2 regions of the Psychrobacillus sp. AK 1817 genome follow, and region 2 is predicted to be linked to the other one. Evidence: riboswitches for the same ligand, from Rfam matches in the RefSeq annotation. Region 2 holds a riboswitch; the other holds the start of a gene.
The links. Region 2 has a riboswitch for thiamine pyrophosphate ahead of tenA (thiaminase II). Riboswitches for the same ligand answer to the same signal wherever they lie in the genome.
Positions count from the first base shown of each region.

Region 1: another riboswitch for thiamine pyrophosphate. It lies ahead of D0S48_RS11040 (YkoF family thiamine/hydroxymethylpyrimidine-binding protein); the one in region 2 lies ahead of tenA (thiaminase II).

Region 1 covers NZ_CP031739.1:2,236,624-2,240,281, forward strand. Annotated here, with positions in the region: gene D0S48_RS11035 (2-hydroxyacid dehydrogenase) at 53-1,012, opposite strand; TPP riboswitch at 1,168-1,275, shown strand; gene D0S48_RS11040 (YkoF family thiamine/hydroxymethylpyrimidine-binding protein) at 1,352-1,942, shown strand; gene D0S48_RS11045 (ECF transporter S component) at 1,935-2,516, shown strand; gene D0S48_RS11050 (ABC transporter ATP-binding protein) at 2,509-3,658, shown strand, end outside.
Region 2 covers NZ_CP031739.1:3,282,651-3,286,308, reverse strand. Annotated here, with positions in the region: gene thiD (bifunctional hydroxymethylpyrimidine kinase/phosphomethylpyrimidine kinase) at 1-446, opposite strand, end outside; gene thiM (hydroxyethylthiazole kinase) at 443-1,186, opposite strand; gene tenA (thiaminase II) at 1,167-1,856, opposite strand; TPP riboswitch at 1,930-2,027, opposite strand; TPP riboswitch at 2,087-2,184, opposite strand; gene rlmD (23S rRNA (uracil(1939)-C(5))-methyltransferase RlmD) at 2,386-3,658, opposite strand, start outside.

The DNA of each region.
Region 1 (3,658 bases), 1.0 Mb from region 2:
AAAATGCCATGAATACTGGATTCATGGCAGCCTAGATTATAATTTTTTTCCTTTAAACAACTCGATTGTCAGGTTCTTGTCCCTCTAAAACATTTTCAATTGCTTTAGCATTTATTTGCATCATAGCAAGTCTCGTATGAATACTTGCACTGCCGATATGGGGTAGGACTGTAACATTAGGCAAGGTTAAGAGTGGATGATCTAAAGGAACAGGCTCCGTCTCAAAAACATCTAGTCCAGCGGCCCATATTCTTTTATTTAGGAGGGCATCATAAAGGGATTGCTCATCTACGATTCCGCCACGTGCAACATTAATAAGAGCAGAGGTTTCCTTCATCAATCCTAACTCTTTTTTTCCAATCATCCTTTTAGTTTCTGGAGTTAGAGGTGTCAATATTACAACAAAATCAGATTCTTGCAATAATGTTTCTAGCTCCACATATGTAAAGTTATTTTGTTGCTCTGCCTCTAATTTTCTTGTTCTATTATGATATAAGACTTTCATATTAAAACCCTTCGCACGTCTTGCTACCGCTTCACCGATTCTTCCCATGCCTATGATTCCTAACGTAGCTCCAAAAACGTCCATTCCCGTCAGCTGCATCGGTGTCCATGATTTCCATTTACCTGCACGAATATCTTGTTCTGCTTCGGTAATACGACGAGCAGTAGCCAATAACAACGCAAAGGTTAGGTCTGCAGTTGTCTCAGTTAATACACCAGGAGTATTTGTTACCATAACCCCTTTTTCTTTCGCTGCTTCCACATCAATATTATTGAAGCCAACCGCTAGATTACTGATAATTTTTAAATTCGGTAGACTTTCTATAAGTTCCCGGTCCACTTTATCAGAGAGAACCGTCCACAGGGCATGGACGTCCTTTGCCTCCTTTTTTATATCTTCATAATCCATTGGAGTTTCCTCGCTGTGCCACATATTCACCTCAAATTTTTCTCTTAATGGCTGTACAATTTCCTCCGGTAATTTTCGAGTAATAAAAATTTTGTTCATTTAGTTTCCCCCTTATGTTTTCTGATAATTTAAGCATGGACGATTAGAGAAAAGAATTCAACCATATTTACAATTATATTTTTATACGCTATACTGTGGGCACATAAAGAAAACAAATTGTGTAAATTTATACACAACTGTAAAACTACATACCGTTTCTGCACTAGGGGTGCCCACTTTGGCTGTGATGAGAGCTTTTTAGCTCCGATCCCTTATTACTCGATCAGGATAATACCTGCGTGAGGAAGTGCGGTGACTTTCCTTTTTTCATAAGGGTTAGTGGCTGCATCTTCACGGATGTAGCTTTTTTTTATGAAAAAATTGAGGGAGGTTTTTAGGATGGAATGTGGTTTAAGTCCAATTGTAGGGTTTCGTTTTTCCCTACATCCGATGAGCAATGATTTTGTAAGCATTATTAAAGGTGCACTACAGAATACAGATGTATCCAATGTGTGGATGCATACGGATGATGTCTCAACCGTTATCAGAGGAAAACAAGTTCATGTATTTAATGTGGCAAAATCTATTACTCTGAATGCTGCCAAAACAGGGGTACATGTAGCTCTTTCTGGAACATTCTCAGCGGGTTGTCCTGGCGACACCACTGCTGACGTTTATTTAGACAAGGGAAATGAAGTGACAAATAAGGATGAAACAAACCAATATGTTTCTTCTCAATTTGCTTTATACCCTATGAACAATCCTAACTATATGGATGTGATCTACAGAGAGATTGAGCACGCTAAAGTGAAGGGTGTATTCAATGAATCTATGCATTATGCTAGCGGGATTCATGGGGATATCCATGACGTGTTTGCTTATTATGAGGCAGCCTTCAGCAGAGCTAGATCAGAAGAGCACAAGCATTTAGTGATGACTTTATCGATGAGCATTAATAGCCCTTCTCACGGAGATGACCTCCATGCTTAAATCATGGAAGCTAAAAGAAATTGTTTTAATGTCGGTCTTTGCAGTGGTGTTTGGGATTGTTTATTTACTCTTCCTTCATGTAGGAAACATTTGGTCTGGCTTCGTCGGACCAATCGCATATGAGTGGATTTTTGGTGTTTGGTTTATCGTTTCAATTATCTGTATGTACATCATTCGGAAACCCGGGGCGGCGGTTATCTCGGAAACTATCGCAGCAGCAATAGAGGTACTTTTAGGTAATGCCGTCGGGCCACGTCTTATCCTTTCTGGTGTCATACAAGGTCTAGGTGCCGAGGCTGTATTCGCCGCTACACGTTACAAACGGTTTGATCTTTGGGTTTTAATGCTTGCGGGAGCAGGATCCGCAGTTTTTAGCTTTGTGTATGGCTATTTCTTAGGAGGATTTGCCGTTTATACAACTGGGTATGTAGTTTTCATGCTAGTTGTTCGTATTTTTAGTGGAACTCTCATTGCTGGTTTAGGTGGAAAAGCTGTAGCTGACGGCTTGCTTGCCACTGGGTCGTTAAGAGGATATGCTATTTCGCGTTCAAAAAAAGGTGATATTCGTGCCTAAAGTTATCCGTTTTGAAGATGTCACCTTTTCTTATCCAGACAAGGATACTGCTGTTCTATCAAACTTTTCTATGTCTATCGAAAAAGGAGAGCGTGTCGTCATAACCGGACCAAGCGGCTGCGGAAAGAGCACTTTACTTTATTTGTGCAATCGTCTCTATCCAGAAAATTGCGATGGCATAGTGTCCGGTAGAATAGAACTTTTTGGTAAAGAAAATGATTCCTATCGACCTGGCGAGGTCAATCATCGTATCGCAACAGTATTTCAAGATCCCGATGCACAATTTTGTATGCCAACTGTAGAGGAAGAGCTTGCTTTTACTTTAGAGAATTTACTCGTCGCACAGGAAGAAATGGAGACGAAGATTTCTGAAGTATTGGAGTTAACTAGGTTAACGGATTATCGACATTCCATCATTCAATCGCTTTCTGGAGGTATGAAGCAAAGGGTTGCCACTGCTTGTGCAATGATTATGGAGCCAGAAATATTATTGTTAGATGAGCCTATCACCCATCTGGACCCGTATACCGCAAAACAATATATTGAATGGTTGGACTTACTTCAGCAAAAATCGAGTATAACCATCTTAGCGATTGAGCATAGACTCGACCTATGGGACAACTTCTTTCATCGAACAATTAAGTTAAAGGAAGATAGAATTCCGTATGAAAGCTATACCAAAAGGAAGAGCATGGTTCAAGCAGAAAAGTCTCTGCATGTGGAAAATATTAGTACAAAGCATTTTTTACAGCCAACTTCATTCTCTTTAAATAAAGGAGAAATCGCAGTGCTAGCTGGACCAAATGGCAGTGGGAAATCTACATTATTGAAGGCTCTTTCTGGTATTTTACCCTCTAATGGCAAAGTAAAGCCTAGCATGTTAGGCTATGTACCTCAATCACCAGAATTTTTGTTTATTACAGGGCAAGTGAAGGAAGAGGTTTCTTTCGGTGGTGTTCAAAATACGGAGGAAATGTTGGAGCGACTGAATTTATCTACTGTTTCAGATGCACATCCTTTTTCAATCAGTCATGGGCAAAAAAGGCGCCTAGCTATAGCCATTATGCTTTGTCAGAATCGTGAAGTGATACTGATGGATGAGCCTACTTCTGGCCAGGACTCCGCTACTTTAGCCGAACTGT
Region 2 (3,658 bases):
GTATGAATGGAGCGACCACTTATGACCTCGGCTTCTGGTATATTTGGTGTGCAAACAGTTGCAATGGGTAGCAGCTTATTTTTAAGAGCTTGTATAGACTCTTGTTGAAGCAAGCTGGCGCCGCCCTTCGCAATCATCACAGGGTCAACGATAAGAGGTAAGCCTCTATTTTTAAGTGTAGCAGCGACACACTCAATAATCTCTGAATTAAATAACATGCCTGTTTTAATCGCTGTCACATTAAAATCTTCAAGGACCGCCTTCAATTGTGCTTCTACAAATTGTACTGTTGTTGGAAAAATGCCATGTACACCTAACGTATTTTGGGCGGTTAAGGCAGTGATAACACTTGTACCAAATACACCAAGCTCTTGAAACGTTTTAATATCTGCCTGAATGCCTGCTCCGCCTCCACTATCTGAACCCGCTATCGTTAATGTAATCATTGGTGTCCCTCCGCTAAATATTCAAGTTGATTTAGAAAATTCATATGGAATGTCCCAATCGTTGAATACGCATTTGAGCTTGCTTGTTTATAATCACGAAGTAGATTCGCAAGATCTTCGAATGCATTTTCACAGCTTGCGAGCTCTGCTGCACAAAGGGCACTTAATAGACAGCCACTTCCTGTCATTTTCGTTACCTTTTCATGACCACCTACGATCCATTCTATTCTGATACCATCTGTAATCACATCTTGCTCACCTGTCACAATCACAAGACAGTTATATTTGTTTGCAACATGCATGGCCGTCTCAGCTACATCAAGTTCACCCACGCCACTATCGACGCCTTTTGCTTGCCAAGTAACACCTGCAATAGCCGCGAGTTCTCCGACATTACACCGAATTAAATTAATTTTAAGTTGTTGTAATATTTCCATCGTTGTTTCTAATCGAAAATTCGTTGCCCCTGCACCGACGGGATCAAAAACTATAGGAATGTTCTTCACATTCGCACTGTTTCCTGCTAGAAGCATTGATTTTATTGTCTGTTCATTTAATGTGCCGATATTTAATAAAAGCGCATTCGATTTTGATGCCATTTCCGCCGCTTCTTTAACCGCATCGGCCATCACAGGTGAAGCTCCTATTGCTAGTAAGCCATTTGCTGTAAAATTGGCCACGACATAGTTGGTGATACAATGCACTAAAGGTTTTTGTAGATTAATTTTTTGTAGGCTCATTCATATACACCCCTTTTGTCCAATTTTGCATCGTCCATGGCATTTCCCAAAACATCCACTCGTAATAACAGCTTTTTTCAAAATGTGCCTTTAAAACCTTTTGTTTCATGGGCTGTTCCTTCGCAAAACGATTTAACATCGACTTTTGCTTATTAATCGATTGAAGCATTTCGTCAGATGCATATAATGCAATCCATTGCGCATACAGCGGTATATTCGGACGAGCATACTTAAGCTGTTGCCCAATTTCTTGATAGAGCCAAGGGCAAGGTAATATAGCAGCAAATGCTTCTGCTACATCGCCATTATGGACTGCATTGTACATATGACTCACATAATTATAAGTAGCTGGTGCCACCTCAAAATTTTCAATTTCTTCGGCCGTTACATTTAAGTCTTGAAAAGTTGTACGGTGAAGCTCAAGCTCTGCTTCATGAATAAATCTCGCACTGTTTAAAAAGTACTGAATGTCCTCATCATTTGTTGCCTTTGCAGCTGCTAAAGCTAAGACTTTTGTGTAATGCTTTAAATAATACGCATCCTGTAGCATATAAAACTTGAACTTTTCGAGTGGTAAACTACCATCAGCAATACCTTGCACAAACGGATGGTTAAAACTAGCCTCCCAATAAAATTGCGTCTCCTGTCTAACTTTTTCACAAAACTCCATTTTTTTGTCCTCCTTAATTGGTGGACGTAAGTGCAAAAAAGGCGCCTCTAATAGAGACGCCCAAAAAGTGTAGACTACACCCATGATTGCTCCCTACGCCAGTGTTAACTGTCAGGTTCTAAGGGTCAGGTTTTAACCTTCTCAACACAATGTGTCCCCCCGCAATTAAAGTATTTGCAAAAGAAAAGCACCACGTAAAAAATACGCGGAGCTTAAGTAAGTACATATTGATAATCGTGTACTTTGCTCCCTACGTCTGTATTAACAGTCAGGTTCTAAGGGTCAGGTTTTACCTTCTCAACACAAACGTGTCCCCCTGCAAATTCATTTAATTACACTAAGTTTAACTGAAAGCACCGCGGCAAACAAGATAATAATCACGACGTGACAGGTATGAGTTTAAAAATGAATCAAAGACCCTAGCAGATGTATTGAATTTATATCATAAGTAGGAGCTTCTTCCAGACTAAATTTAAATAAGCGAAAAATAAAAAAACGAATTCCAAAATCAGAATTCGTTTTTGAATAATTATGCTAGTTCCAGCCAAGCGACAGCTTCGCAATGTGTCGTCTGCGGGAACATGTCCACTGGTTGAATTTCCTGTGTCTTATAGCCTCCATCTTCTAAAATGCGAAGATCACGTGCAAGTGTTGCTGGGTTACATGAGACATAAACTACACGTTTTGGGCGTTGCTCTATGATTGTCGTCAGAAGTGCTTCGTCGCAGCCTTTTCTCGGAGGATCCACTACTAGAACATCTGCATTTTTTCCTTCCTTGTACCACCGTGGAATGACTTCCTCTGCTGGGCCAGCTTCAAAGTATGTGTTAGTGAAGCCGTTTAGATCAGCGTTTCTTTTTGCGTCCTCAATCGCTTGAGGGACAATTTCTACACCCAACACTTGCTTCGCTCTTTGCGCTAGGAATAATGAAATTGTACCAATTCCACAATAAGCGTCAATTACAGTCTCGTCACCTGAAAGTTGAGCATAATCGAGTGCCTGTTTATATAATACTTCTGTCTGCTCTGGGTTTACCTGATAAAAGGAACGAGCAGATATTTCAAATCGAACATCTCCGATTAAATCCTCAATCGTTGGTTTCCCCCACAATAGGTTTGTTTCGTCTCCGTAGATGACGTTCGTATTTCTTGAATTAACATTTTGCATAATCGAGGTGACTTTTGGTTCTGCTTCTCTAATTAGTTCAATAATTGCTTCCTTCTTTGAAAGCTTAGGATGCTTTGTTACTAAAACGACCATCACTTCGCCAGTTGCTCTGCCTTTACGAACTACTAAGTGACGCAGCTGACCTTTTTTTGTGTCTTCATTGTAAGGGACTAAGTCTAGCTCTAATGCCTTTTCCTTGAATGCTCTCATCAATCGATCAGCTTCATCCGATTGGATCAAACAAGTTGGAGTGTCTGCAATTCTGTGAGACTTCGCCTGATAGAACCCTGCAATCACCTTTCCATCCGCTAAACCAAATGGAATTTGAGATTTATTACGGTATTCCCAAGGGTTGTCCATTCCTTTTACAGGTAATACTGGCGCATCAATCTTGCCTAATCGTTGCATGACATTTCGAACCATATTTTCTTTCCATTTTAACTGACCTTCATAATTGATATGCTGGAGCTGACAGCCGCCACATTCATAAAATACAGGACATGGAGCTTCTACGCGAAATGGGGAAGGCTCTACAATATTTAATAATTTGGCAAAGCCATAGTTCTTTAATGTCTTTAAAACAAGTACTTCCGCTTTTTCATCTGGCAGACCACCATGTATGAATAGTGGATAG